One region of the Synechococcus sp. Minos11 genome, then DNA from elsewhere that is predicted to be linked to it. Evidence: predicted binding sites of a transcription regulator. Region 1 holds the regulator's gene; each other region holds the start of a gene.

Region 1 (9,704 bases):
GCAGATCCAGAGCTCTGAAGATGTTGGTGCCCAGCGCCTGGTGCTGGGCTCAGCCGCCGAGACATCAGCCAAGGCCCAAGGTGAGGTGAGCCTCGATCGCGATGACAACGGCGAGCTTTGGCTCAGCAACGGTCACCTCCAAGCCAAGCTCGGCCCCAAGGGGGTGGAGCAACTGCAGCAACGCCGCGGCGACGGCTGGGGAGAGCCGCTGCTAGCTGAAGCGATGGCCCTGCATCGCTACGGCGATCGCGGTGAGTTCTGGGATGCCTGGGACATCGCCAGTGACTACACAGGCCATGCGTTGCCGATGCGCTGGGAGGCCGAAGAGGAGCAGCTGGAGTCGGGGCCTCTGTGCACGCAGCTGCGCTGGCGCGGCCACTGCGGGCAGAGCCCGCTGCAACTCTCGGTGCGCCTACAAGCGGGTAGTCCCTGGCTTGAGCTGATCATCACGGCGCAATGGCGCCAGCTGCATGAGCTGCTGCGCTGCGAATGGGCGCTGAACCAACCAGGGCACTTTTGGTCTGCAGACACACCCGGTGGCGTCCAAGAGCGCAGCAGCAGACCCCGAACCCCAAGAGAGCAGGCCCGCTGGGAAGCCACCGCCATCAGCTGGCTGTGGGGCGGCACCAACCAAGCCGGCCTGGCCGTGCTGCTCGATGGGCCGCAAGGCGTCAGCGGCAACAACAACGGGCTGGGCGTGTCGTTACTACGAGGGCCCACTTGGCCCGATCCCAGCGCCGATCAGGGCTGGCATCGCTTGCGGATGGCTCTAATGCCAACCACAGGCAGCTGGCATCACGCTGCCGTTGCCGCGCAAGCGCGCCGCTTCCGCCAACCGCTTTGGCGCCATCCAGCCGCTGCGGGGCCAGCGGAACGCCGCTCTTGGCTGGCTTGGCCTAACCCGCATCAGCACTGGCTCGGCTTTGACACTGCCGCCGATGGCGGCTTGCAGTGGCAAACCCAAAACCTCAGCCCCTGCCGCAGCCAGTGGCCAGCAGCCTCCGGTCCTTGGCAAATCAAACACTGGCCCTGGGGGATGGCTCAGTCGTCGTGATCATCAAACGGATCATCCAGCTGGCGCGATGGCGGCCCAAAGGCGGTGTAGATGCCAAAGCCGGTTAAACCCAGCAGAGCTGTCAGCACCGCAATCGACACAGAAAGGGCTGGCGAGGTGCTTTCCATCAAGACTCCCAACAGGGGCCGCCGTCACAGCGGTCAGGGCCATTAGAGTAACGGCCCAAATCTTTGCAGGAGAGATTGCACCCCATGGCCCAACGCACCCGCCTGGGAGACCTGCTGCGTCCTCTGAATTCTGAGTACGGCAAGGTCGTGCCTGGCTGGGGAACCACCCCTGTGATGGGCATCTTCATGGCCCTGTTCCTGGTCTTTCTGCTTGTGATCCTGCAGCTCTACAACCGTTCGCTGCTGCTGGATGGCATCACCGTCAACTGGAACGGCCTCGGCTGAAGCCAATGAACGTTTTTGGGGTTGGTCTTCCAGAGATGGCGGTGATCGCCGTCATCGGTTTGCTGGTGTTCGGCCCCAAAAAACTTCCTGAATTGGGACGCAGCCTTGGCAAAACCTTGAAGGGTTTTCAGGCCGCCTCCTCTGAATTTGAGCAGGAGTTCCGCAAGGCCGTTGATTCGGTCGAACTCCCCGCAGGTCAAACTGACGCCACTTCCAGCCAGGACGCCACCACGCCTGCCGATGACGCCACTGATGCTGCTGGTCGGCCTGGGTAATCCCGGATCCAAATACGACGGCACGCGACACAACGTGGGCTTCATGGCGCTCGATCGTCTCGCCGCCGCAGGGAGCGGCAGCTTTCGTGCCAACACCAAATTGCATGGCGATCTTGCTGATATCGGCCGAGGCGACCGCCGCCTGCGGCTACTCAAACCTCAGACCTATATGAACGACAGCGGCCGGGCGATCCGGGCCAGCCTGGATTGGTTTGGTTGGACGCCCGAGCAACTGCTGGTGATCGTTGATGACATGGATCTTCCCCTCGGCCGGCTGCGGCTGAGGCTCAACGGTGGAGCCGGAGGGCACAACGGCCTGCGGAGCACGATTGCCCACCTAGGGGGCGAGGCCTTTGCCCGCCTGCGGATTGGCATCGGCGCTCCCGGCACCAGCAGCGAAGAGCGCAAGGAAGGCACGGTGGGGCACGTGCTTGGCAACTTCCACCCTGCGGAACGTCCCTTGTTGGATGAGGTGCTGCAGGAGGTTGAGCACGGCATCGGCCTGATTCAACGCCAAGGCTTTGAGCGCGCTGGCAACCGGATCAACAGCTTTCGGCCAGACGCCGCCTGACCATGGCACGCCTGCCCAGCACCACAGCCCACTTGCGGGTTCTGCAGCAGAGCTTCAGCGAGCAGATGGTGGAAGGAGAAGTGGCCGCTGGTGGTTTTCGCTGGGAATTTCGCTGGCACTTCGACCGCGGCGAACTGGTGGTGGAGCCATCACTGGGGCGAGCGCTGATTCAAGACGCCCTGCTCAGGTTTTTGGTCAAAAGCGACTACGCGCTGGAAGCCGGCGGTGATTACTGCTTCACGGTGCGGGCAGCCTTTTAAAGCGCGCCCCCAGGTGGGCCTCGAGCAACACCATGGCCGCCAAATCATCCACGGGCCTGGGCGGCAACCGCAGGCCGCGGGGCAGTAGCCGCTGCCAGCCCCGGGCAGGCAACAACTGCCAATAACGCTCACGCGCCGCCAAGGTGCTGCCCGCCTCCGGCTGCAACACCACCGGCACAGCCGGCTCAAGCTCAGCCAAGGCCTGCTGCCATGGGCCACTGGCGGTGCCATCGCCGAGCACCACACCTTGCAAGGGGGCTTGGTGTTGCCAGTGCTGCAACCAATCCCAGGCCTCCCTAGGGGAACAGATCAACAGATCAACCAGCTCAGCTCCACTGGCATCGGTGCGCACCAAGCCACACTTCTGACGTCCAGGATCCAGCGCTGCCCAGCCGCCGCTCATGGAGGAGCCAAACCCTTGGCGCGCACTGTTACGGCAATGGGATCGAGGCTGTCGCTATCGCGCGCAGCCACCACCTCCAAGCGCACCGGTTGATTGCCTTCGCGCTCCACCAACTGGGCGGCCAAAGCGTTGAGGGCGTCTTGATCCACCTGCAGCCGTGGGTTCAGCGCACCATTGCGCTGGCTTTCATTGCGGGCCGCAGCCAAGAGCAGATTGAGCCGCGCAAACACTTGTTTTTGAGAGCTTTGCTCAGGGTCCAAGCTGAGGCTGGCCAGCACTTGACCGGCTTCCAGCACCTGCCGGCTGCGGCGCACATCAGCAAAAGCCAGCACCTGCTTCTCACCACGCAGCACATTGCCAGCCGAGTGAATGCTGATCACCCAGGGGCCACCGCTGCGCAAGGCCTTCTCCACCTTGATCACCTCACTGCGGGGGATCAACAGCAGTTGCTGCTCAGGCTTTTGGCCAGGGAGAACCCGCTGATAAGCCTGCACATTGGCCTGACGCAAGACATCTTCAGTGGCTTGGCGCGCCAACTCAGGCTTGGGGATCGCCACCTTGGCCATGGTGAGCGGCTGCCCGGTGCTGAGCACCACATCACCGCTGCGCAAATCCAAAACGTTGCGCTCCAGCTGGCGCAATTCCTGCTGGCTGCGGCGGGTGCGTTGCTGCAACTGGCGCAGCTCCTCATCGCGGGCCGCCACGTCTTGGCCCAGCCGGTCGCGCTCAGCCTCTAGCTCCTGGCGCTGCTTTTTTAAAGGAGCCAGCTGTTGCTCGGCCGCAGCCCGATCCGAGCGCGCCTGGGCCAGTTCCGCTTGATTTTGATCGAGCTGTTTGAGGCTCAGCTGCAGCGACTTGCGTGATGAACGCAAACGCGTTTCCAGCTCATCAAGCTGAAAAAGACCCACGCGCAGACGTTCACTAACGGCCACCATCAACCCGAGGGTGAGGGCACTAATCAAGCTGCCTGTGAGCACCGTGATCACCACAGCCGTGCGGCGTGGCCTCATCTGAAACAAGCTCAGCCGCGCTTTCCCGATGCGGCTACCAAGGCGGTCGCCAAGAGTCGACAGCACTCCTCCGAGCACCAGAACGGCCAGGATCAGCAGCCAGCCGCTCACAGCGCCAGAAGAACAGTGGGGTCAGTATCGCCGAGGCCTGAGGCGAGCGTTTCAAGCAACGGTCAGCTGAACCGTTTGGCCAACGCAATGGGGTCAAACACGGTGATGCGCTTGCGCTCAATTTCCAGCAAACCAGCGGAGCGCAAATCACCCAGCAAACGGGTGATCGTGACCCGCGTGGAGCCAATCGCTTCAGCGATCGCCTGATGCGAGAGCTTCAAATCAATGGTGATGCCCTGACTGGAAGGCACGCCAAAGTCGCGGCAAAGCACCAGCAAAAAACTCACCAAGCGCGATGACATGTCGCGGTGGGTGAGCGTTTCGATCATGGTTTCGGTCTGCAGGATTCGCGAGGACAGACCCTGCAAGAGCAGCAGACCAACCCGCGCGTCCTGCTCAATGGCCCGGCGCACGGAGCTGGCCGGAGCGCTGAGCATCTCAACGCGCGTGAAGGCAACCGAGTGATAAAAGCGATCAGACTTTTGGCCGGTTAAAAGCGACAGAACGCCAAAAATGCTGTTCTCCCGCAACAGCGCCACGGTGATCTCTTCACCAGATTCGTAGACGCGGGACAGGCGCACAGCCCCGCGGCGCAGCAGATACATGCGCTCGGCGGGATCGCCTGGGAAAAAGATTGTCTTGCCGCGTTCAACCGACTCAGCAGCACTGCCAGCAAGCGAGCGCATCACCTCTTGCAAGGTGGGCTGGGGGTTGGGCGCTGGCGAAACGCTGACCATGAAGCGCGTACCGGTTCAAGGAAGGTAAAGAGCCGGCTTGACAGTGCTTGTAGCAATGAACACCGTCCGGCCTGGTCGCGATCAGCTGTAGTACAGACATTCACACTACTGGTGGTGCCAGACACTTGATTCGTGATTTTTCGCCGCTACATTCAGGAGCACCCCGCTTTAGACGGCCCATGCTCAGCCGCGTTGCTGAACGCCACCACAGGCCGTCCACAGCACCCTTGCGGCTGGTGGTTCGCGAGCCCGAAGGCCTGCTGCAGGTCCACACCGCCAGCTTTCGCGGCAGTTTTGCCAGCGTGTTCAGCGAAGCCCTGCGCTCCGCGGGCCTCGGCAGCCGCGTGCTGATCTGCCAATTCCTGCGCGGCGGCGTTGATCAAGGCCCCCATCAACCGGTGCAGATGTGTGGGCGCCTCACTTGGCTGCGCCCTGCTGTGACGAGCTGCCTGCAGGCCGACCACAGCGCAGACGACAAGCAAGCCGTGCAGGAGCTGTGGCAAGAAACCCAGCGTCAAATCCTGGAAGAAGCGCCCGATCTTGTGGTTCTTGATGAGCTCGGGCTCGCGTTGGACTACGGCTTACTGGATGCCAATGCTGTGATCAGCACCCTGCAGACCCGTCCGGGGCGAATGGATGTGATCCTGACCGGACCTGCCGTGCCGGAGCCTGTAATGGCAATGGCCGATCAAGTCACCGAACTGCGCCGCGACCGATGCTGAAGAACGATCGCTGGATCAACGAACAAGCTGAGCATGGGCTCCTGGAACCCTTCCAGCCCACCTTGGTGCGCCATCTCGATCCTGAGAACCGCAGCAGCGCAGTGCTCAGCTTTGGTTGCTCGTCCTATGGCTACGACCTGCGCCTATCGCCCCAGGAATTTCTGATCTTCCGCCATGTGCCTGGCACGGTGATGAACCCCAAGCGGTTTAACCCCGCCAACCTTGAGCCCGCTCCCATGCAGAGTGACGAGGACGGCAGCTACTTCATCCTCCCGGCCCATTCCTATGGGCTCGGTGTTGCCTTGGAAAAGATGAAGGTGCCCGAGAACATCACCGTGATTTGCCTGGGCAAGAGCACCTATGCCCGCCTCGGCATCATTGTGAACACCACCCCAGCTGAAGCCGGCTGGGAAGGGCATCTCACCTTGGAGTTCAGCAACAGCTCAGGTGCTGACTGCCGCATCTATGCCAACGAGGGCATCTGCCAGCTGCTGTTCTTTGAAGGTGATCCCTGCGACACCACCTACAAAGACCGCTCCGGCAAATACCAGCACCAACCCGAACGCGTCACCTTGGCTCGGATCTGATTCTCAGGGCGCCAAGCGCGCCTTGTGAAGACGACTTTTCTCATACCAAGCGGCGATCTCAGGGGCCCACTGCACCATGTGGGGCCACATCAGATCGCACATCTGGCGAATCTCTTCTTGGGCGTCGAGCTTGGCGCGTAGATCCATGAAATGCAGGAACGCCCTGAGCGTGAAGCTCACCACAAAATGCTGGCGATAATCGAACGGCAAGATGCCGCGGGCATGCTCTTCGGCAAAGCCCGCTTCCAGCATTTCGGCATACCGCTCCGCTGAGCGGCGGCAGTGCTCGAGGTCTTTACCCCGTTCCTCCTTGGTGTATTGGTACTTCTTGCCCTGGCGATCGCTGTAGCTGCCAACGGGGCGCAGGTAGAACACCTCTTCAAGATCCAGCTCACCTTTGGCGGCACGGCAGATCCGATCGCCGGTGTAGCGCATCGATTGCACATCAAAGCTGACGCCGACCCGGTGGGTGCGGGCCTGTTGCATCACCGAATGGGGGAACCAACCCACGTTCAAAACGATCTGCGCATGCTCCAGCGGTCCGTAATGGCCGCGCTCGCCAGAGAGCAGGCGCTTGACGCAAACCTCACCAGCCCTTGCCTCATCAGGCCACTGGGCTTGATCGGCCACCACATAGCCCTCGGAATAGTCCTGGTGCATCGCCGCGTAAATGCAGCGCTGAGGATTCGGAGTGGCAGCGATTAAATCAACCCGGAAGCGGTCCATGCCATGGCACGTTCTGGCAGGGACCTTAAGCGCGATCGGTCGCTTGCACCTGATCAAGAGCGCGCAGCAATCGCCGGTTCCGGCGCCGGTCCAGCAGGGCCAGACGCCACCAACGCTCATCGAGGCCAATAAAGCTGCGGCAATCGCGCACCAAGATGCGGTGCTGCTGCTCAAGCCTTTGGCGCCAGTTCTCCAACGCGTGGCCGCGCTGCACCAACAGGAAATTGCAACTGCTGGGGCTCACCTGCCAACCACGCCGCACCAATTGATCAACCAACCAGGGCCGTTCTGTCGCGACCCAGGCCTGCACCTTTTTGGTCCAAGCGGCATCGGCCATCAACCGTTCACCGGCGGCGGCGGCCAAGCCATTGACGGGCCAAGGATCGCGCCACTGGCTCCAGCGCTGCAGACGCTGGGGCTCAGCAATGGCGTAGCCCAGGCGCAGCCCAGCGATTCCAAACAGCTTGGTGAGGCTGCGAATCACCACCAGGCGAGGGTGCTGGCTAGCCAGCTGCACTAAGGAGTGCTGCTCACCACCAGGCACCAGAGGCAAAAAAGCCTCATCAACGACCAACAGCGGCACGCGCTCCAACAACGCCAGCAACGACTCCTGGCTCCAGAGCTGACCGGTTGGGTTATGGGGATTGGTGAGCCACAGGGGCCCCTGCAAGTGGGCCAACTGCGATCGAAACGCCTCGGGTAGCTCTTGTGGGCCTACTTGTTGATGGGGGAGCTGCAGATGCTCGTGCTGCCAGCGGCCTCCCCAACAACGCAAGGCGCGCTCGTAATCGGCAAATCCAGGAGCCGGCAAATGATTCAGCCCCAAGGCGGCAGCATCTCTGGCAGCCCAGGTGAACAACTCAGCGGCCCCATTGCCGGGGAGCACTGCATCAGCAGGCACCTGATGCCTCAGGGCGATGGCCTGGCGCAAGGCGCTGTAGCTGCGATCGGGATACACCTGCAGAGCCAGGGCCTGGCGCAGGCTGCGCCGAACGGCTGCCGGTGGCGCAAAGGGCACCAACGAGGCGCTGAAATCCAACACCTGCTCTGGGGCGCAGCCCAGGCGCAACGCTGCTTGCTGCAGGTTGCCGCCATGGCGTGGCGGAACTTGTGCCATCGCCCCATGGTGACCCAGCTCTAGGACCGATAAAACGGAGCAGCAACACAACCCCCATGCTGCGGCCCCTGGCCACCCTGTTGCTGCTGGCAACACCCATCGCCGCAGCCGAGCTGCAGGATCTTCAGCAGCTCCTGGAAGACAAGAGCTGCCAAGGCTGCGAGCTCAACAATGCCGATTTGGTGCACGCCGAGCTCAGCGGCGCACAGTTGCAACAGGCCCAACTGCAGGGAGCCAACTTGAGCCGGGCGACGCTGCGCGGAGCCGATCTGCGGAATGCCGATTTGCGCCAGGCGGTGTTGCTGGGAGCCGACCTCAGCCGGGCTGATCTGCGCGGTGCCCAACTCAGCGGCAGTGACCTACGCCAAAGCGATCTGACTGGCGCCAAGTTGGATCCTGGCGCCCTCAGCACGAGCCACTGGCAAGGAGCGCAAGGGGTTCCAACAGGGGCCAATAGCTATGCCGATCTCCACAACAGTGGCGTGGAAGAGGCGCTGAAAGGTCGTCATCCAGAAGCAGAACAGCGCTTTAGTGCCGCCATCGGCCGGCGACCCCAAGCCGCCATCAGCTGGCTCGCCCGCGGCATCTCCCGCGGCGAACAGGGCCGTGAGCTGGAGGCCGCTGCGGATCTGCAGCAGGCCGGCCGTCTCTACCGCCAAGGAGGCAACGACGATCTAGCCGATCAGCTGGACAAGGCGGCCCAGCAGCTGCGCGACAACCCCAAAAAGCCCAATGGCAATGGCTGGGGCAGCGCGATCTTGGGCGGTGCGGCAGGACTGTTTAAGCAGCTGGCTCCTTACGCCCTGAAGTTGATGGGGCCAGGTCTTCTTTAGGGGCGCGGCTGTAAACGCTCAAGTTGAACTTGAGGACAGTGGGCTCGGCCGAATCCTCACCATCTCCAGCCGGGGCCGGGTGCGAGAGATTCAGATCCCTGAGCACCGCTAAGGGCGAAAGACTCTCGATGCGGCGCAAAAAGACCAGCAGTTGTGGGAATGCCCCGGAGGCCATCACCAGCTGCTCGCGTTTGACCAGCGCGCCATCAACGAGCAAAGGATCACTTGGGGGCGCCTCGTTGCCTTTGGTGTTGCTGCGCTTGGAGCTGGGCGCTGGCGGCGGCACCTGAGGCTCATAGCTCTCAAGCGTGACGCCAGCAGCAGCCGCTTCCACCGCCAATTGGGCCAGCAGGGTGTCGAGCTGATCGGTGCCCGCCACGATCTGCAGCAGCTTGCGCTGATCAGCCTCAGCCTGTTGCAGGCCCTGGCGCGAGCGGCCTAGCCGGGCACGGTTGGCTGCCAATGCCTCTCCTTGGCTCTTGAGCAACTGGCGTTGCTGGTCAAGAGCTCCGTTGCGCTGCCAAGCGGGCAACAGCCATGCCAACGCCAGTCCTGCGGCCACTAAGCCTCCCGCCAGGGCCGGCAACACCAACACCAGGCGCTCTGGCGTGATGCCGAAGCGGCTCGGCGGTTGGGCCTGAAAGTTCGTCATGGCAGCACCCCCAACTGTTCAATCACCGCTAACCGGTAGGCCATGCCTTGGGCCTGCAGGGCCTGCAACTGCGCCCCATCGAGCAACGGGATCCTGCTGCCGAACTGCGCTTCCAGGCGAAAGCGAATGCTGCTTGATGGCTCAGCTTGGCCGGCATCCCTGCGCTTGGCCTCTTGCACCTGAATGCTGGATGGCACAAACAGCGGCGACTGCTGCAGCCCCAACTGCAACCC
Region 2 (9,704 bases), 910 kb from region 1:
CGTGCTGCCTACCTGGGCGGCAACGAGGGAGGAAAAACGGGAACGACGAATGAAGGTCGCGATTTGACCTTTATTGGCTACGAACCCAAGCGCCATTGGGTGATGGGCGTTTGGCTAGGCAATGACGACAACAGCCCCACGGGCCAAACCAGCGCCGCCGCTGCTGGTTTGTGGTGGGAGATCATGCGGACTGCAGGCCAGGGCACTGCTGATGCGGAGGGCCGGCCATGAAACGCACGCGCCTCTGGCTGATTCTTGGCGGTCTGCTGGTGGTGGTTGTGGTGCTGTCGATCGTGATGCAAGCGATCAACAGCTTGATTTGGCAGTTGAGTTATTGGCTACCTGGATGGCTGGTGGGCCCCATCCTGTTGCTGTTGGTTGGCGCCCTGGTGCTGGCCCTGCTGCCGCTGGTGGAACCGTTGATCCGCGGGAAACGAGGCCAAGCCAAAGCGGGCCAACCTGCACCACCCAGCAACCGTCAAGAAGCGGCCCGCCGCAATCTCGACTCCATTGATCAGCAACTGGCGCAACTCAGTGATGACGTCGCGCGTCAAGCCCTGCAACAACAGCGTCAACAGGTACAGGAATCCTTGGAGCGGGGTGATTTCAGGGTGGTGGTCTTTGGCAGCGGCTCCAGCGGCAAGACCTCGCTGATTCGCGCCCTCCTCAATGACCAAGTGGGTTCGGTGGGCGCAGCGATGGGCTCCACCACCAGCACCAACAGCTATCGGCTGCGCTTGGCCGGTCTGGGTCGCTCGATCCAATTGCGCGATACCCCAGGAATCCTCGAAGCCGGTGAGCAGGGCAGCGACCGTGAACGGGATGCTCGCTCGGAAGCCGTGCTGGCCGATCTGATCTTGTTTGTTGTGGACGGCGATCTACGCAGCAGCGAATTCAGCGTGCTGCGTAGCCTGGCCGAAGTAGGCAAACGCACCCTGCTGGTGCTCAACAAATGCGACCTGCGCGGTGAGACCGAAGAGCAACGCCTGCTGCAGCTGTTGCGGCGCCGCTGCACAGGCCTGGTGGAGTCCCAAGACGTTGTCAGTGCCAGCGCTGCACCGCAAAGCGTGCCCAGGCCGGGCGAGCGGCCATGGCAACCACCAGCCGAGATTGAGCGGTTGCTGCGCCGGCTGGCCGCTGTTTTGCGCGCCGACGGTGAAGAACTCCTGGCCGACAACATCTTGTTGCAAAGCAGCCGCCTGGCCGAAACCTCCCAAAGCCTGCTGGATCGTCAACGGGGCTTGCAGGCAATGGCAGTGGTAGAGCGCTACGGCTGGATCGGCGCTGGGGTGATCGCCGTCACGCCACTGCCCGGGGTTGATCTTCTGGCCACCGCCGCCGTCAACGCGCAGATGGTGGTGGAGATTGCTCAGGTCTATGGCGTCAGCATCACCCGCGAGCAAGGGCAGCAATTGGCCCTCTCCCTGGGACGCACCTTGGCCAGCTTGGGCGTTGTCAAAGGGGGAGCCAGCCTGCTGGGGGCTGCACTCAGCAGCCAATTGCCCACGTTGATTGCGGGCAAAGCGATTCAAGCGGTCACCGCCGCCTGGCTGACACGACTGGCGGGCAAAAGCTTCATCACCTACTTCAGCCAGCAGCAGACCTGGGGTGATGGCGGTATCGGCGAAGTGGTGCGACGTCAATACGACCTGGATCGTCGCGACCTCGATCTCAGCCGTTTTCTGGAGCAAGCTCTGGCGAAGGTGGTGGAGCCGCTGCGCCGGGGACGGCGCCTGCCGCCGCAAAGGCCTCAGGCGGTGGTGGACGCAGTGGACCTTGACGATCCAGAACCATCACCAGGGCCAAATAGGCCAAGGCCAAGAGCACCGAAATAACCCCGGTCGCAATGGCGACCCAGCGACCACGGGGAGAGGACTCACTCATGAGGCTTGGAGCACCGCAGCAATCTGCTGCAACTCGCGCTCACCTGTGAATGGATTGCCCAGCACGGCCTTGAGCAAGGGTTGGCCATTGAGGTTTGGTTTCGACAGCCAGAGGTTGTGTTCGAGCAGGGCCTGATGGACGCGATCCCGCCAGCCCATGGCCGCCTCGCCAGCAAGCGAGGCATGGCGGAAGCTCAGCAGGTGCAGATCGCCAGGGAGCAGCGTGAGCTGCAGTGGCTCCAGCAACTGCAACAGGCACTGGCGGCGCTCAAGAGCAGCAGAAATCACCGCATCAATGCCCTCCAGGCCGAGATGCTGCAACCCCAGCCAGAGCTTTAAAACCTCAGCGCCTCGGGTGCCCTGCAAACCCAAATCACCACCTTGGGGACTCGCCGTTTCCTCCATGTAGGGCAGCGCTGTGGAGAAGGTGTCGGCGAGACTCTCGCTGCGGCGGACCAACAACACCGAGGAGGGTTTGCTGATTCCCAGGAGCTTTTGGGGATTGAGGCAAACCGAATCGGCTAGCTCTAAGCCAGCCACCCGCCAGCGGTGCTGATCACTGAGGCCGCAAACCCCGCCGATGGCCGCATCCACGTGAAACCACACGCCGAACTCACGGCAGAGCGCGCCAAGCTCCGCAAGCGGATCGATGGCCCCTTGGATGGTGGTGCCAGCTACACCCACCACGGCCAGCACAGGCCGCCCTTGCTGTTGGGCCAGCTGCAGAGCCTGCCGCAGCGTGTCAGGGCAAAGGCGCCCGGCTTGATCCAGCGGCAGCGTGCGCAGGGCCTCAGGCGGCAAGCCCATCACCGTTAGGGCCTTGAGAAACGACACATGGACTGCAGAGCCGGCCAACACCACCGCATCCGTTCTGGTCTGCAGGCCGGCTTGCTTGCGGGCACACACCAGCGCCATCAGGTTGCTGAGGCTGCCGCCACTGGCAGGAACACCACCGGCGTCAGGGCCGAGCCCAATGCGATCAGCAAGCCAGCGGCACAATTGCCGCTCCAAGCGGGTGAGCGAAGGCGAGAGCTCTTCGGCGAGCAGATTGTTGTTGAGGCCTGAGGCCACCAAATCAGCCACCACCGAGATCGCCAACGGCGGCGGATCCAAGTGGGCCAAGGCGCCGGGATGGTTGGGCCGGAAGGCGCCCGCCATCACCGTGCGCAAATCGTCGAGCAAGGCGTCCGGAGAGCGCCCTTGCTCAAGCGGTGCAGCCCCAGGCACCAAACTCAGATGGGGGCGAGGACCATGCTGATGGGAGTCCCCATACCAACGACAAAGCAACTCAACGCTGTGCTTCAACACCGCTTGCAGCTTGGGATCCACCGCCCCAGGGCCAGGGAACAGGGGGAGACCCTCTGGAAATGGGCTGGAAAGGACCTGCAAGCAGCGCGTCCGTTGATGGGTCATTCTCACTGCTGATGGAAACCCTCTATCAGTCGTGGATGGATCGCCTGCTGCGGCTGGCCGCCAAGGCGGGGCAGCGGGGCGAAGTGCCTGTGGCGGCGGTCGTGCTCGATCCACGCGGTCGAGCCATTGGCTGGGGCAGCAACCGACGCGAGGCTGCACAAGATCCCCTCGGGCATGCGGAGCTTGTGGCTCTCCGCCAAGCCAGCAGCTTGCGCCGTGACTGGCGATTCAATCAGCACACCCTGCTGGTCACCCTTGAGCCGTGCCCAATGTGTGCGGGCGCCTTGGTCCAGGCGCGCATGGGCCGCGTGGTGTTCGGCGCATCGGATCCCAAGCGCGGGGCTCTGGGCGGATGCCTGAATCTCAGCACCGATGCTTCTGCCCATCACCACATGGAGGTGATCGGCGGTGTGCGCGGCGAAGCCTGCCGTGAACAGCTACAGGCCTGGTTTAGGCAGCAGCGGAACCCTGACGGAAAGCTGGCAGCTCAAGATCCAACAGGTTGAGCAGGCGCTCAACGTTTTCAGGCTTGGAATTGGTGCCCATCAGGCCAACACGCCAGACGCGACCAGCCAGATCACCAAGGCCATTACCGATCTCAACGCCGTGCTTGTTCAGCAGATGGGTCGCGAAGGCTTTGCCATCGACACCATCAGGGATCTTCACAGTGGTGAGGGTGGGAAGCCTGTGGGAGAGGGGCACGTGCAGCTCAAGACCCATGCGCTCCAAACCAGCCCACAGCTCCTCGCTGTTGCGGCGGTGGCGGGCCCAGGAATTTTCCAAACCTTCCTCACACAGCAGCCGAAGCGCTTCGCGCAATCCATAGTTCATATTCACCGGCGCCGTGTGGTGATAAGTGCGCTGGCTGCCCCAATAGGACTTCAGACCTGACATGTCCAGGTACCAGTTGGGCACCTTGCCGCTGCGGCGATCCAGCTTTTCCTCCGCCCGAGGACCCATTGTGAAAGGACCCAGTCCTGGAGGACAGCTCAGACCCTTTTGGCTGCAGCTGTAGGCCAGATCAACCTTGGCCTCATCCAGTTTCAGCGGAACACCCCCTAAAGAGGTGACGGTGTCGAGCAGCAAGAGGCAGTCGTGGGCGCGGCAGAGATCACCGATGCCATCGAGGGGCTGCTGAACGCCGGTGGAGGTTTCAGCGTGGACCAAGGCCAGCACAGCAGGCTTGTGCTGCTCCACCGCTTGGGTGAGGGTGTCAAGGCTGAGGGCTTCACCCCAAGGAGCCGACACCTCAACGACCTTGGCCCCGTAGCGGCCGCACATGTCGACCAGGCGCTTGCCGAAATAACCGATCACGCCGACAACCACCGTTTCGCCGGGTTCCACGGTGTTGGCGATGGTGGCCTCCATGGCGGCACTGCCGGTTCCGCTCACGGGAATGGTGAAGCGGTTATCGGTTTGCCAGGCGTAGCGCAGCATTTCCTGCACCTCATTCATCAGCTCGAGATAGAGCGGATCAAGGTGACTGAGCGGAGGCCTCGCGATGGCTTGCAGAACCCGCGGATCAGCATTGGAAGGACCGGGACCAAGCAGCAACCGATCAGGCGTTGCGATGGGATCCAGGCGCAGACGATGAGCCTCGTTCACGGACAGTGCTGCGGAAGAAAGCGACGAGACAGTCACGTGACGAGAAAAGGTTTGATGTGCAGAGGTTAGAAGTTCGTGGAGTCGGAATCAGCGACCGCTGATATTCGTTTCCGCCAAGGCCCTGGCCATGTGCTCAAAGGGAGCACGAACCACGTCGGCCGACTGCACGCCCTCAGCAGAGAGCATTTCTTGCACCACCTCAGAAAGCAGCAAGATGCCCCGTGCCGTGGGGCCTGTCGGAACACCGAGACTCTTATAGGTGTCGTTGAGTCCGTTCAAGACCCGCTCATCCAGCATTTTCCAATCAGCCGCCACCAAGGCGTAGGAGGCATAACGAAGGAAATAGTCGAGGTCGCGCAAGCAGGCCGCCAAACGGCGGGTCGTGTAGGCATTGCCGCCGGGCAACAACAATTCCGGATCGGCAAGCCAGAGGCGCTGACTGGCCTCGCGAACAATCTCTGCCGCTTCGCGATTGATCAACGCAACAGCCGCCAAGCGAAGGTCAGCCTCCACGAAGTAGGCATCGATCTGCTCAATCGCCAAGCGATCGAGATAGCGACCCTGCTGGTCGTAGCGACCGATCAGACCGGTGACTGCGTCCTGCATGCATCCCTGGGTAGTGGGCGGAAACTAGCACTTCTGAACCAGCGCAAAGCCAGTTCCCAATTGGATTCCCACGATTTGACAGAAACCGTCACCTGAACGGAAGGTCCGTTTTTTTGTATCAGCTGATACACAGAGGGTCCAAAGTGCTCCGTACGTTCAGCTTTCTGCTCTTCGTCCACTACGTCGTCCATGGCCAAGACACCGCAGGACATCCTTCGCCAGATCAAGGACGAAGGAATCGAACTCATTGATCTGAAATTTGCCGACGTCCATGGCAAGTGGCAGCACCTGACTGTGCACAAGGACCTCGTTGAAGAGGAATCCTTCACCGAAGGCCTGGCCTTTGACGGCTCCTCCATCCGCGGCTGGAAGGCCATCAACGAATCCGACATGGCGATGGTGCCCGATGCCAGCACCGCCTGGGTCGATCCGTTCTATGGCGAAAAAACCCTCAGCCTGATCTGCTCGATTCAGGAGCCCCGCAGCGGCCAGCCCTATGAGCGCTGCCCCCGTGCCTTGGCCCAGAAGGCCATCAATCACCTGGCAAGCACCGGCCTGGCTGACACCGCCTTCTTTGGCCCCGAGCCAGAATTCTTCATCTTTGATGACGTCCGCTACAACTCCGGCAACGGCAGCAGCTTCTACAGCTGCGATTCAGTTGAGGCTCCCTGGAACAGTGCCCGCCAAGAAGAAGGCGGCAACCTGGCCTACAAGATCCAGCTGAAAGAGGGGTACTTCCCCGTCGCCCCCAACGACACCATGCAGGACATGCGCAGCGAAATGCTGCTCACCATGGCCAACCTGGGAATCCCTATTGAGAAGCACCACCACGAGGTGGCCACCGCCCAACACGAGCTCGGCATGAAGTTCGCCGATCTGATCAGCGCGGCGGACAACGTGATGATTTACAAGTACGTCGTGCGCAACGTGGCCCGTAAATACGGCCGCACCGCCACGTTCATGCCAAAGCCTGTCTTTGCCGATAACGGCAGCGGCATGCACGTGCACCAGAGCCTGTGGAAAGGTGGCCAGCCCTTGTTCTTCGGTGAGGGCACCTACGCCAACCTGTCCCAAACCGCCCGCTGGTACATCGGCGGCCTGCTCAAGCACGCCCCCAGCTTCCTTGCCTTCACCAACCCCACCACCAACAGCTACAAGCGCCTGGTGCCCGGTTTTGAGGCCCCGGTGAACCTGGTGTATTCCCAGGGCAACCGCTCCGCTGCTGTGCGGATCCCACTCACCGGCCCCAGCCCGAAAGCCAAGCGCCTGGAGTTCCGCTCCGGCGATGCCCTGGCCAACCCTTATCTGGCCTTCAGCGCCATGCTCATGGCTGGCCTCGACGGCATCAAGAATCAGATCGATCCCGGTGACGGCACCGACGTCGACCTGTTCGAACTGCCCGCCGAGCAACTGGCCAAGATCTCCACAGTGCCCTCATCCCTCAATGGGGCCCTGCAGGCTCTCGATGCCGATAAGGACTACCTGCTGGCCGGTGGCGTCTTCACTGAAGACTTCATCGAGAACTGGATTGATCTCAAGTACGAGGAAGTCCAGCAACTCCGTCAGCGCCCGCATCCCCACGAGTTCACCATGTACTACGACGCCTGATCACTGGCGACGTTTCATCCCAAGGGGGCCGAAGGGCCCCCTTTTTTTGTGTCTAGGCCACGTTTTTAGTCTGGATCGGTTGAAATGGGTGATCCCCAGAAAGGGCCATGAGCGACCCCGTCACCAAGCTGGCGTACCAAACCATGCAGCAGGGCAAAAGCCTGCTGGGTTTGGCCCATAAAGAGGTGAGCACTCGCCTGATGGATCTGGTCGCTCCCCAGGCCAGCGCCAGCACAGTGCCTGTGCCCCCCGAAATGTTGGGGGAGCTGCGCAGCAGCATGAACGAGCTGCTGGAGCTGGATTGGAAAGAAGCGCAGCAGGGTCTCTATCCCACTTCGTTGCTGTTTGACGCTCCCTGGCTCGATTGGGCTGTTCGATACCCCCTGGTCTGGCTGGATCTGCCCTCCATCTGGCAGCGCCGCACGCGGCGGGATGTGACCGATCTACCGGTGGAGATCAACCCCAAGGATTACCCGGACTATTACCTCCAAAACTTCCACCACCAAACCGATGGCTACCTGAGTGATCGCTCAGCAGAGCTGTATGACCTGCAGGTGGAAATTCTGTTCAATGGCACTGCTGATGCGATGCGGCGTCGCCTAATCCGCCCATTGATCAATCAGCTGGGTGGCCGTCGTGACGATGCCATTCGCGTGCTGGACATTGCCACCGGCACCGGTCGCACCTTGCGCCAGCTGCGGGGAGCGTTGCCGAAAGCGCAGTTGGTGGGCCTGGATCTCTCCTCCTCCTACCTGCGTCAAGCCAGCCGTTGGCTGTCAGAGATTCCTGGCGAATTACCGCAGCTGGTCCAAGGCAATGGTGAGGAGCTTCCCTTCGCCAACGAGGTGATGCAGGCGGCGACCTGTGTGTTCCTGTTCCATGAGCTTCCTGGTGAGGCCCGCCAAAAGGTGCTGGATGAGGCTTGGCGCGTGCTGGAGCCCGGTGGTGTGCTGGTGCTAGCGGATTCGATTCAGCTGGATGACAGCCCTACATTTGGCGCCGTGATGGAGAACTTCAGGCGCGTTTTCCATGAGCCTTATTACCGCGATTACATTGCCGATAACATTCCAGAAAGGCTGCAGCGCAGTGGCTTTGAGGTCATTGAAGCCAAATCTTATTTTATGACGAGAGTTTGGACAGCTCGTAAATCTGGTTGATATAAACCTATATGCGGTAGATATTCAGATCGCAACATAAAGTGGAAGAAAGTTGTAACTTGAACGATTCTTAGCTCCAATGGGGCTGTAACAGGGGCCGTTGATGACTAACCCATTTCGGGTGCGATGGCTCGAAGGTTGGACCTTCCAGACCGTTCTGCAAGGGGGACAACCGACGATTGAGGCCTATGGCTTCGGGGTTTGCCTGCGGGCTGTGATTGTCCAGGGCGAATCCCCCACCGAAGCAGCCGATCGCTTGGTGCTCGAAGAAGACAGGCTGCGGCGGTCGCTGCGCAATGCCTGGAAGCGTGGCCCGATGCATCTGCTCAACACCGTGCTTGATGTTGAACGCGGCGAAGAGCTGACGCTGCAGGACAACTTGATCCGCAGCGCTCAGCAGCTGGAGCCCGCCATCTCACCGCGGGAGGAAGTGATGCAGGGCCTGTCCCAGTAGCAATCCAGCACCTCCCCAGCGCAAAGCACGCCAGAAGCGACCATCCCCACCGGTGAGGGGAAGCTCAGCCGAGCTGAGCAGCTCTAAAAGAAGCCGTTGGCGTTGCTGTTGTCGGCGCCCGGCAACCGATGGTTGGCGTTCCGCTTTGGCCAAACTGATTTGCAGCACTGGGCTGAGGTGATGCATCCAGCGCAGCGGACGGGGCACGGCGTGCTTCCAAGCAGGACAATTCCCATTGTTGCCAGTTCTCCATGCAAGGGCTCAGCGAAGACCAGGTGCAGCTGGCCGAAACCTTGCAACGCCATCTCGCCATCAAGGAACGGGATTGGCATCGCCTCAAAAGCGACCGTCACCGGCGCGCTGCTGAGCAGCTCTCAGCAGCGCTATTGCTGCTGCTGCGCAATGGCGCCCAGGCGGATGGGGATGTGGTGGCCTTGCTGGAGAGTGCGCAGCGTTGGATCCAGCGGGAGCAACGGGACCCCGGCTGCCCAGATCACGGCAGGCGCTCGTCCTAACGCCGCTTCGCCAGTTGCACGCGATTACCGCGCGGACTCCAGCGCACATCGTCGAAGCATTGATGCATCAAAAACAGCCCACGACCGGAGATGGCGTCCAATTCATCCGGCAGTAAGGCCAAACGCTGCTCAGGCTGCAGCCCAGGGCCTTGATCTTGCACTTGCCAAATCAACCACTGCGGACTGTGGATGCGGCGAATGCGCACAAGCTTGGCTGGATCGTTGCCGTTGCCATGGCGCACAGCGTTGACCAGCGCCTCCTGCAAGCCCAGCTGAAGCAATTCCCGATGCTCATTGGCCGCTGGCTGCAGCAGCAGCTCCAGCAAGGGCTGCAAAGCCAAGGTGGATGGGGTGATGAACTCAAACCAGCGACATCGCTTTGTCAGGTTCAAGAGCACGTTCCTGCCGCCTGGTTCCCGAGTTCTGATCTTATGGAGCCTCGAGGGCTTGGTCGATAGCTGGA
Region 3 (9,704 bases), 150 kb from region 1:
GGAGACGTTGCGCGTCCATGGCCGGCTGGTGCTGCAGGCCCCGCCTGGAGCGGGCAAAACCACGCGAGTGCCGTTGGCCTTGGCCGCGGCTGAGCCTTGGAGCCAAGGCCGGGTGCTGGTGCTGGAACCGCGGCGCTTGGCCGCCAAGTTGGCTGCGCGCCAGATGGCCCGCAGCCTGGGGGAAGCCGTTGGTGAAACGGTGGGCTATCGCGTGCGGCTCGATAGCTGCGTTGGTCCCAACACCCGCGTGGAGTTGGTGACCGATGGGCTCTTTTTGCGCCTGTTGCAAGAGGACCCAGCCCTGAGCGGCGTCAGTGCGGTTCTGTTCGATGAAGTGCATGAGCGGGGCATTGGTAGTGATCTGGCCTTGGCGCTCACCTGGCAGGCCCGCCAGCTGCTGGTGCCCGATCTCGCTGTGGTGGCGATGTCAGCCACCCTCGATGCCGAGCCATTGGCGCGGTTGCTCGATAACGCTCCGGTGCTCAGCAGTGAGGGCCGTGCTTTCCCGGTGGAAACCATCTATGCCGAGCGGCCAGCACCGGATCAACCCAGTCCGCGAGCGATTGCGGATCAGGTGCGCCCGGCGATCCGGGAGGCCTTGGCAACGCAGCAGGGCAGCGTTTTGGTGTTTCTGCCTGGTCAGGCGGAGATCCGTCGTCTGATGGAGCAGCTGCAGGACGCCCTGCCGGCAGACGTGGAGCTCACGCCCCTGTTTGGTGATCTCGATGCGCGCGCCCAGGACGCGGCGGTGGCCGCCGCGGCGCCAGGTCGCCGCAAGGTGGTGCTGGCCACGGCCCTGGCGGAAAGCAGCCTCACCATCGATGGCATTGAGGTGGTGATTGATGCGGGCTGGAGCCGGGTGTCGCGGTTTGACCCCAGCACCGGTTTGGCGCGGTTGTTGACCGAAAAAGCAGCCGTGGCCCAAGCCGATCAGCGCCGCGGCCGCGCGGGTCGCCTGGGGCCAGGTGTTTGCTGGCGGCTGTGGACTGCTGTGGATCAACAGCGCCGGCCGCTGCAACCGCAGCCTGAAATTCTCAGCAGTGATCCCGCTCCATTGGCATTGGAGTTGGCCCTTTGGGGCTCAGCTGAGGGGGAGGAGTTGGCGTTTCTTGATCCGCCGCCTTCAGGTCCTCTGCAGCAGGCCCGGGTGTTGTTGCAGGAGTTGGGCGCCTTGCAGCCCAATGGCCAACCCACCCCCCGCGGCCGAGCGATGGCGGCTTTGGGCTTGCACCCGCGCTTGGGGGCGATGGTGTTGCGCGCCGCTGATCTTCAGCTGCCGGCCACTGCGTTGAAGCTGCCGCGGTTGTCAGCCGAGCAGCGCCAGGCCTTGGCCTGTGTGATGGCGGCGCTGCTTGGCGAACGGGATCCCTTGCGCCAAGACGCTGTTGGTGCCGACCTTTGCCTGCGGCTTGATCTGCTGGAGCAGCGAGGCCGAGCTGGCGCGATTGCACCCATCCGCCAGCTGGCGCTGCAACTCCGCCGTCAGCTGCGTTTGCCCAAAAGTGTTCCTTTGCTGCCAGAGGGCTGGGCTGCGTGGGTAGGGATTGTGTTGGCCTTGGCCTATCCCGACCGTTTGGCGTTGCCGCGGGCTCAGGAGCGCCCTGGCGTGATGGTGCTTAGCTCTGGCCGCGGCGCAGCTCTGGAGCCGCAGGATCCCCTGGCCGCCAGCGAAGCCTTGGTGGCGGCCCATCTCGATGGCGACCGGCGTCAGGCCCGCATCTGGTTGGCAGCACCGCTGCCCCGCGCGGCCTTGGAGTTGTTGCAGCCCGAACAGCTCCTCGATGACGATGTTGTGGAGTGGGACGACGAACGCCAGCAGGTGATGGCCTGCCGGCAGCGCCGCCTGGGTGCGTTGCTGCTTAGTGATGCCCCCCAGCCTCAGCCGGATTCAGCGGCTGTGCAGGCCGTGCTGCTGGAGCAGCTGCAGCGCCGCGGTTTGCAGTGGCTCGGCTGGACGCCAGCACAGCTGCAGTTGCGCGGCCGGCTGGCTTTTCTGCATCAGCTCGATCCTGAGCTGTGGCCAGCGGTGGATGAGGCGAGCCTGCTGGCTGAGCTGGAGCTGTGGCTTGGCCCGCACTTGGAGGGCGTACGCAGCGCGGCGCAGCTGCAGGCCATTGATCTGCAGGGGGCCTTGCTGGATCGCTTGGATTGGCGTGCCCGCAGCCAACTCGATGCGTTGGCCCCGTTGCGTTGGACCTTGCCCAGTGGCCGCCATGGCCGCATTGACTACAGCGGAGAAGAGCCGGTGCTCAGCAGCCGGCTCCAAGACTTTTTTGGCCTGCAGCAGACGCCCCGTCTGGCGGGTGGCCGCCATGCCGTGCTGGTGCATTTGCTCTCACCGGCTGGCCGCCCGGCTGCTGTGACCCGAGATTTGGAGAGTTTTTGGCAGCAGGGTTACCCGCTGGTGCGCAAAGACCTGCGGGGTCGTTATCCCAAGCACCGCTGGCCGGAGGATCCGACGCAGGCTTGAGCCGGCCGTGAAGGCTGGCGGCGCCTTGTTGGGAAGATGCGGCTGACCCAGGGGCTGCGGCGATAGCCCTGGCGCTGACTCAAATAGAGCTCGTCGGCAGCGATCAAATCAGCAGGATCGTCGAGATCCACTCCCCCATAGAGGAGGTGCAGCAAACGATCCGGCTCGATCTCGAGGGCGGCTGCTTCATCCCAAAGCCGCTTGCTGCGCTTGGGATTGGCAAAGACAAATTGGGCGCGGGCAATGTCTTTGCAGAGCCGCATGACCAGTTGCTGTTCCTTGCGTTGCTGGGAGGTGCTGCTGCCGCGGCAAAGGGAGGAGGGAAGCATCAACCGTATCTTTTGCTACAGCTTGATCGGCTCAGGCGCCAATTGGCATCGGTGTTCTCACCTAAATCCTTCAGCCGCCTAAATAAGCCATCTCCGCTGGCTGTCTGATTTCCCCTTGGCGTTGCTCGCGCTCTTCGCTGTAGCGATCGGTGCGCTGCTGCCAGATGGCCTTTAGAGCGGCTTGAAGTTCGTCAGTGCTGCTGTCTGTCCCAAGGAATGGGCGCAGATCATGGCCCTGCTCGGCAAACAGGCAGGTGTAGGCCATGCCTTCAGCGGTGACCCGCAGGCGGTTGCAGTCGCGGCAGAACGGTTGGCTTATTGAAGCCACTGCAGCGATGTGTCCTGCCCCATCGCGGTAACGCCAGCGGCTGGCGGTGCCGTGTTGGGGCCGCCCTAACGGTTCCAGTGGCCAACGCTGTTGCAGTTGGCTGAGGAGTTCGCTGGCGGGCACCACCTCAGCTGCTGACCAGCCGTTGCGGTTTCCCACATCCATGTATTCGATCAGCCGCAGCTCCACGTTCTGCTGGCGCGCCAATTCGGCCAGGGGAAGCAGTTGATCGTCGTTGTGGCCGCGTTGGATGACGCTGTTGAGCTTGATGGCACCGGATTCGGCGTGAAAGCCAGCGGCTTTGGCCGCAGCAATGCCTTGCAGCACGCGTTGCAGCATCTGCTCGCCATGGCGCTCGCCCCCTTGCAGGCCGGCCATGCGGCTCACGCTGGCCCCGGTAGCCCCATCGAGGCTGATGGTGATGCGATCGAGGCCCGCTCGTTTGAGTTGCTCGGCTCGGCAGCCGTTAAGCAGCGTGCCATTGGTGGTCAGGGCCACCTCCTGCAGCTGCTGCAACGGGTCGTGGCGGCTGTTGCGGCCCTGCTGAATCGCCAGCAGCAGCTCATCCAATTCAGGGGCGAGTAGCGGTTCTCCCCCGGTGAGCCGCAGGGTGGTCAAGCCCAGCTCGCAGCAAGCACGGATCAGTTGCAGCCGTTGGTGCAATGCGAGGCGCGTGTCTTCGCCGCCATCGGGCTGGCAGTACGGGCAAGACAGGTTGCAGCGGGCCGTCAGCGACAGCCGCAGCACACCCAATGGCCTGTGGTGTTGATCCATCAATCGCCCTGGAGTTGTCATTGGGGTCGATTGCAGTTGCGCAGTTGCCCTGGCGGCAGGCTCACGGCTCGGTAGTCGATTTGGTTGAGCCAGGCCATCCAACTGTTGTGACCGGCGGCGAGTGTTTCCAGCATGGATTGGCGTTGTTTGCTTCCCCCCGGATAAATACCCAGCAGGGGCTGCAGGCGTTCGCCGTCGTGGGCCACAGCTGCTGCACTGGGTTGCTGCTGCCAGCTGCTGATGAGTTGTCGTAAGCCATCAGCTTGCAGTTCCGGCATGTCCACTGGTGCAACCAGCAGGGCTTGCTGCTGATCGGCAGGAAACACCGGTGCAATGGCTTGAAGCGGGCCTGCTCCTGGTGTGGCATCGCGCTGCACGCTCACCCCTTGGCTTGTTTGCAGCAGCTGTTCATGGCTGCGGTGGATGGTGAGCACCAGCACCGGTAGATCCAAGCTGTTGAGCAGGTCCGTGATGTGCTCCAACCAGGTGCCGCCAGCGGCATGGGGAAGCAAGGCCTTATCCCGGCCCATGCGCCGGCTGGCCCCACCGCTGAGAACAACGGCCTTTAGTGCAATTTTGGTAGTCATTACAACAGTTTGATGATCAACACTTCGCGGATCCCGGTGAAAACGTTCTGCATGAACCACTTGATGTTTACTTTGTATCATTAAGTACTTTTAAGAGGCCTACAAGCTGATCCAATAGCGGGGTGGGCGACTTGTTTTGGTAACGCCCTAAATCCGCTGCCCGAGCATTCCATTTTGAGCTCAGGGTCTGTTTATTCACCTTGACTCTCATGCTTGGCGACCTTTGGTCGTTCCAGGGGAGATATCGCACGCTGCATCTCACCTGGTTCGCCTTTTTTCTAACGTTTGTTGTTTGGTTTAACCTGGCTCCCCTCGCCACCACGGTGAAGGCTGACCTGGGTTTGACTGTTGGCCAAATCCGCACCGTGGCGATCTGCAACGTTGCGCTCACCATCCCGGCGCGCGTGCTGATCGGGATGCTTCTCGACAAATTCGGTCCACGGCTGACCTACTCCACCTTGCTGGTGTTTTCGGTCATCCCCTGCTTGATGTTTGCGTCCGCGCAGGATTTCAATCAGTTGGTGGTGTCTCGCCTGCTGCTTTCCATCGTTGGCGCCGGCTTTGTGATCGGTATCCGCATGGTGGCCGAATGGTTCCCGCCCAAAGAAATCGGTTTGGCTGAGGGTATCTATGGCGGTTGGGGCAACTTTGGCTCCGCTTTCTCCGCTTTAGCTCTGGTTGGTGTGGCCGGTTGGCTGTCCTTCTCGGGTGGTTTTGAGCTGCCCACCGGTGCGGTCTTGAACTGGCGTGGTGCCATTGCCCTAACCGGCATTATTTCGGCTGTTTATGGCGTCATTTATTACTTCAACGTTAGTGATACTCCGCCTGGAAAGGTGTATCAGCGTCCGGAAAAAACAGCTGGTCTTGAAGTCACTTCCATGCGTGATTTCTGGGGTTTGCTTGGCATGAACGTGCCTTTTGCGGCCATTCTTTGTGTTCTCTGCTGGCGCCTTCAGAAGGTTGGATTCCTCAACGCTTCCACCTATCCGTTGGCTCTCTTGGCAGTTTTGGTGTGGTTTGCCTTCCAGACCTGGGGGATCGTTCGCACCAACCGTGAGCTGATCATGGGCACCAAGGAATACCCCAAGGAAGACCGCTACGAGTTCAAACAAGTGGCGATCCTTGAGCTCACTTACATCGTCAACTTTGGCTCTGAGCTGGCGGTGGTCTCGATGCTTCCCACCTTCTTTGAAACCACCTTTGACCTGCCCAAGGCCACTGCTGGAATCCTGGCCTCTTGCTTTGCTTTTGTGAATCTGGTCGCTCGCCCTGCTGGTGGCTTGATCTCCGATCGCCTGGGTTCCCGTAAAAACACCATGGGCTTCCTCACCTTCGGCTTAGGTGTTGGTTATCTGATCATGAGCATGATCAAGCCCGGCACCTTCACCGGTTCCACCGGCATTGCTGTTGCTGTGCTGATCACGATGCTGGCGTCCTTCTTTGTGCAGGCGGGTGAAGGAGCCACCTTTGCTTTGGTGCCTCTTGTGAAGCGTCGCGTCACCGGCCAGGTGGCTGGTTTGGTGGGCGCCTACGGCAACGTTGGCGCAGTGACCTACCTCACCATCTTCAGCTTGCTGCCCATGTGGATGGGTGGTGGCGCTGAGCCCACAGCTGACATCATCGCTTCTTCCAACAGTGCCTTCTTCCAGGTGCTCGGCGTGGCTGGTCTGGTTGTGGCCTTCTTCTGCTTCTTCTTCCTCAAAGAGCCGAAGGGTTCCTTTGCGGAACTGCATGAAGGTGAGGCTGCTCAAGTTCAGCCTGCTTCCTAAGCAGTTGCTAGTTCCTGCCCAGGGTCGAAAGATCCTGGGCTTTTTGTTTTTTAAAAGCGCTTGCCGTGGCTGATTCGGTGACCAGTCAGTGTCCTTACTGCGGTGTTGGCTGCGGTTTGGAATTGCTGCCTCCCGCGCAACCGGGCCGGCCCGTTCGTCGTGATGGCGAGGGCCATCCCATGTGGTCCGCCCGTGGTGATCGTGCCCATCCCTCAAGTCAGGGCCAGGTCTGCATCAAAGGGGCCACGGTTGGCGAGACCTTGGCGGGTGGACGACTCAGTCAGCCCCTGTATCGCTCCTCAATGGAGGACCCGTTCGAGCCCATCACCTGGGACAACGCGTTTGATCTCTTGGCGGGACGCATCCGCAGCACCCTGGCGAGCAAAGGTCCTGGGGCGATTGCGATGTATGGCTCCGGCCAGTTCCACACCGAGGACTATTACCTGGCGCAGAAGCTTTTCAAAGGCGCCATTGGTTCCAACAATTTCGATGCCAACTCGCGCTTGTGCATGAGTTCAGCGGTGGCTGGTTACACCCGCAGCCTTGGTTCTGATGGCCCGCCGTGTTGTTACGAGGATCTCGATCACTGTTCGGTGGCCTTTCTGATTGGCACCAACACCGCGGAATGCCATCCAGTGTTGTTTCAGCGTTTGTTGAAGCGCAAAAAGAAAGATCCCAAGGGCCTCACGATTGTGGTGGTGGATCCAAGGGCGACGGAAACAGCCAAGATCGCCGACCATCACTTGGCGATTGCACCAGGGACAGACCTGATGTTGCTGCACGGATTGGCGCGCTTGATCCTCAAAGATGCTGGCTTCAATGCCGACTTCATTGATGAGGCCACCGAGGGCTTTGCAGCGTTCTCTCAGGCGGTGGAGTCCTGGACACCGCGGCGGGTTGCTGAGGCCTGCGGCATCACTGAAAAGCAACTCAGGGCGGTGGCCCGGTTGTGGTGCCGCAAGCCAGCGGTTCTGAGTTTGTGGTCGATGGGCGTCAACCAGCGCCGTGAGGGCACGGCAGTCGTTGGCGGTTTAATCAACCTGCATCTGCTCACCGGTCAGATCGGCCATGCCGGAGCTGGACCGTTTTCCTTGACCGGCCAACCCAACGCCATGGGTGGCCGCGAAGCCGGCGGCTTGGCCCATCTGCTGCCCGGTTATCGGCTGGTGGGCAATGCCGACCACCGCGCTGAGGTTGAGCGGGCCTGGGGCTTTCAGCTTGGATCGATTGCGGCTCAACCTGGCTTGGCTGCTGGCGAGCAGGTGGAGGCGATGGAGCGTGGTGAGCTTGATCTTTGGTGGGTGGCGGCCACCAACCCCTTGGTGAGCATGCCGGAGTTGGACCGGCTTAAGGCAGCGCTGCGCAACTGCCCTTTGGTGGTGGTCAGTGACGCCTACGCCGATACCGAAACCTCCCACTACGCCCACTTGCTGTTGCCAGCGGCGCAATGGAGCGAGAAAGCCGGAGCGATGACCAATTCAGAGCGGCGCATCACCTATTGCCCGGCCTTCCGCCAACCCCATGGCGAGAGCCGCGCCGATTGGCAAGTGTTCGCTGAGCTCGGTCGCCGGCTCGGCTTTGAGCAGCAGTTCAGCTACGACTCCGCTGCTGAGGTGTATGCCGAATTTGCGGCTCTGAGTGCTGGCCGTTTATGCGATGTCTCTGGCCTCAGCCATGAGTTGCTATCTGAGCACGGACCCCAGCAGTGGCCGTTCCCCAGTGGCAGTGAACCCACCACAGAATCCAAGCGGCTGTACAGCGATCACCGCTTTGCCACGCCATCGCGGCGGGCCCGTTTCATGGCTGAGCAGCCATTGGGTTTGGCCGAACCACCCTGTGAGGCTTACCCCTTGGTGCTCACGGTCGGCCGCTATTTGGGCCATTGGCACACCATGACGCGAACGGCCAAGGTCGAGCGCATTCAGTCGATGCATGCCGAACCTCGCCTTGAGGTGCATCCCGACGATGCCAAGCGTTTTTCCCTTGAGGCCGATGGCATTGCGGCGATCACCTCACGCCGCGGCACGCTCACAGCTCGCATCACCATCACCGACCGCATTCGCTCGGGTTCGGTGTTTTTGCCGATGCACTGGGGATTCACCCAGGAGCATGCCTGTGAAGCCAATGCCTTGATGCACGGTGAGGCCTGTCCGATTTCCAAGCAGCCAGAGCTCAAGGCCACAGCCGTGGTGGTGGCTCCGGCGGTTTCGGTGATTCGTCCGCAGGAGCAGACGAGCCATCGCTTGCAAGCCTTACGTCGCTTGTTTAGCCCAGCACCTCGCTGAAGGCGGCCGGCAGGTTGTGGTGATCGTGGCCTGGTCGGGCCAGCTTGCAGAGGGCAAAGCGTTCCAGTTCATCGAGCTTTGACCAGGCGTTGGCATCGAGCTCAACTCCCTGCTTTTGAGCAGCATCGATCAACTCAGCAGGAATGCGATTGGGCTGTTGCCACGGCTCACTGCAAGCTGGAGGCAGGTTTTTGGCCATCCCATCAGCCATTGAGCTGGTGCAATCACGCAGATGATCACGCAGTGCATTGAGCTGCTGGTGCTCATCAGGCCAATCCACAAGTTGTTGGCGTTGTTCCTGACTCAGCGCCAACCAGTGGTTCAACTTCAGCTTGAGGCCGATGAGATCGAGTTTGCGGCGAACACAGAGAGGGATGCAGCGCCAGCTACCGATGAAATCGTGCTCAAAGGCAAAACAGTGGCTGGCTTGATTCATCGCAATTTGGTGTCGGTTGTGGCTTATTGATGTTCCGTTTCCTGACAGTTTTAGCTTCTCTTTGAAGCATTAATCATGCGTCTGGCAATTGCCATGGGTCTACTTCTTGGAGCTTCCCACGGTTGGTTTGCTGTTGATCAACACATGGTTCAGGCGGAGCCCGCTTTTGTGTCGATTTATACCGACTCTTGGGTGAACTGAAGAGCTTTTTTCATAGTGAAGTCATCAAGATTTAATTTTGATGGCAGTACAAAGTGCAGCGACGGTCGGTTCAGGCCGTCATCCCATCACCATCGCCGCTGGCTTTCTTGGAGCCTTTGTCGTTGGTTCTTTGGCAGTTCAACTGGTGAGAACGGCTGATCCAGTGGCTGTTTCGCCATCCCAGGTGGTGGCTCCGGTGACCGCCCATGCCGCCAGCCTTTGGCAGCCGCTGGCTCAGCCCTGAGCCAAGGCAGCCTGCACGGCGCCCAAGTGATTGAGGGCTTGGCCTGAGTTCAGCAGTTCTCTGGCGTGCTCAAGCCCTTGCTCCAGGCTGTCTTCACAGCCCGCCTGCCACAGATAAGTGCCGGCGTTCCAGAGCAAGGCGGTGGCTAGCTCGCCCTGCCCGCCCAGAGCTGCTCTGGCCTGATCGCTCCAGACATCGAGCCCTTCCCAGAGCTGGTCATGGCCGTAACAGCCATGGTCACGGGGGTGAAGGATTTGGCGCTCCTGCTGGTTGTTGCTGCA

The links. The regulator NtcA, encoded in region 1, controls nitrogen genes in cyanobacteria. The targets are predictions, from matches to a motif close to GTANCNNNNGNTAC.
Region 2: the regulator NtcA is predicted to act here: its motif matches at 5,623-5,636, upstream of glnA (type I glutamate--ammonia ligase).
Region 3: the regulator NtcA is predicted to act here: its motif matches at 4,563-4,576, upstream of SynMINOS11_RS12555 (molybdenum cofactor guanylyltransferase).

What each region holds. Positions count from the first base shown of each region.
Region 1 is NZ_CP047953.1:2,082,097-2,091,800, forward strand. Features, by position in the region: gene SynMINOS11_RS11765 (alpha-mannosidase) at 1-1,054, shown strand, start outside; gene psbN (photosystem II reaction center protein PsbN) at 1,042-1,182, opposite strand; gene psbH (photosystem II reaction center phosphoprotein PsbH) at 1,267-1,467, shown strand; gene SynMINOS11_RS11780 (TatA/E family twin arginine-targeting protein translocase) at 1,473-1,742, shown strand; gene pth (aminoacyl-tRNA hydrolase) at 1,708-2,313, shown strand; gene SynMINOS11_RS11790 (DUF3146 family protein) at 2,316-2,573, shown strand; gene SynMINOS11_RS11795 (polyamine oxidase) at 2,551-2,976, opposite strand; gene SynMINOS11_RS11800 (DUF3084 domain-containing protein) at 2,973-4,097, opposite strand; gene ntcA (global nitrogen regulator NtcA) at 4,160-4,834, opposite strand; gene SynMINOS11_RS11810 (cob(I)yrinic acid a,c-diamide adenosyltransferase) at 5,014-5,556, shown strand; gene dcd (dCTP deaminase) at 5,550-6,143, shown strand; gene thyX (FAD-dependent thymidylate synthase) at 6,147-6,869, opposite strand; gene cobD (threonine-phosphate decarboxylase CobD) at 6,895-7,986, opposite strand; gene SynMINOS11_RS11830 (pentapeptide repeat-containing protein) at 8,043-8,819, shown strand; gene SynMINOS11_RS11835 (hypothetical protein) at 8,767-9,471, opposite strand; gene SynMINOS11_RS11840 (PilN domain-containing protein) at 9,468-9,704, opposite strand, start outside.
Region 2 is NZ_CP047953.1:1,176,443-1,186,146, forward strand. Features, by position in the region: gene SynMINOS11_RS06530 (transglycosylase domain-containing protein) at 1-231, shown strand, start outside; gene SynMINOS11_RS06535 (YcjF family protein) at 228-1,835, shown strand; gene SynMINOS11_RS06540 (pyridoxal-dependent decarboxylase) at 1,881-3,302, opposite strand; gene SynMINOS11_RS06545 (nucleoside deaminase) at 3,308-3,802, shown strand; gene SynMINOS11_RS06550 (pyridoxal-phosphate-dependent aminotransferase family protein) at 3,747-4,907, opposite strand; gene SynMINOS11_RS06555 (allophycocyanin subunit beta) at 4,989-5,507, opposite strand; gene glnA (type I glutamate--ammonia ligase) at 5,697-7,115, shown strand; gene SynMINOS11_RS06565 (class I SAM-dependent methyltransferase) at 7,223-8,272, shown strand; gene SynMINOS11_RS06570 (hypothetical protein) at 8,376-8,726, shown strand; gene SynMINOS11_RS06575 (hypothetical protein) at 8,688-8,933, opposite strand; gene SynMINOS11_RS06580 (DUF6439 family protein) at 8,978-9,241, shown strand; gene SynMINOS11_RS06585 (ATP-binding protein) at 9,238-9,704, opposite strand, start outside; gene SynMINOS11_RS06590 (GUN4 domain-containing protein) at 9,671-9,704, opposite strand, start outside.
Region 3 is NZ_CP047953.1:2,231,755-2,241,458, reverse strand. Features, by position in the region: gene hrpB (ATP-dependent helicase HrpB) at 1-2,470, shown strand, start outside; gene SynMINOS11_RS12565 (hypothetical protein) at 2,428-2,799, opposite strand; gene moaA (GTP 3',8-cyclase MoaA) at 2,870-3,922, opposite strand; gene SynMINOS11_RS12555 (molybdenum cofactor guanylyltransferase) at 3,919-4,488, opposite strand; gene SynMINOS11_RS12550 (NarK family nitrate/nitrite MFS transporter) at 4,698-6,257, shown strand; gene SynMINOS11_RS12545 (molybdopterin oxidoreductase family protein) at 6,323-8,542, shown strand; gene SynMINOS11_RS12540 (nitrate reductase associated protein) at 8,523-8,978, opposite strand; gene SynMINOS11_RS12535 (hypothetical protein) at 9,220-9,423, shown strand; gene SynMINOS11_RS12530 (anthranilate phosphoribosyltransferase family protein) at 9,414-9,704, opposite strand, start outside.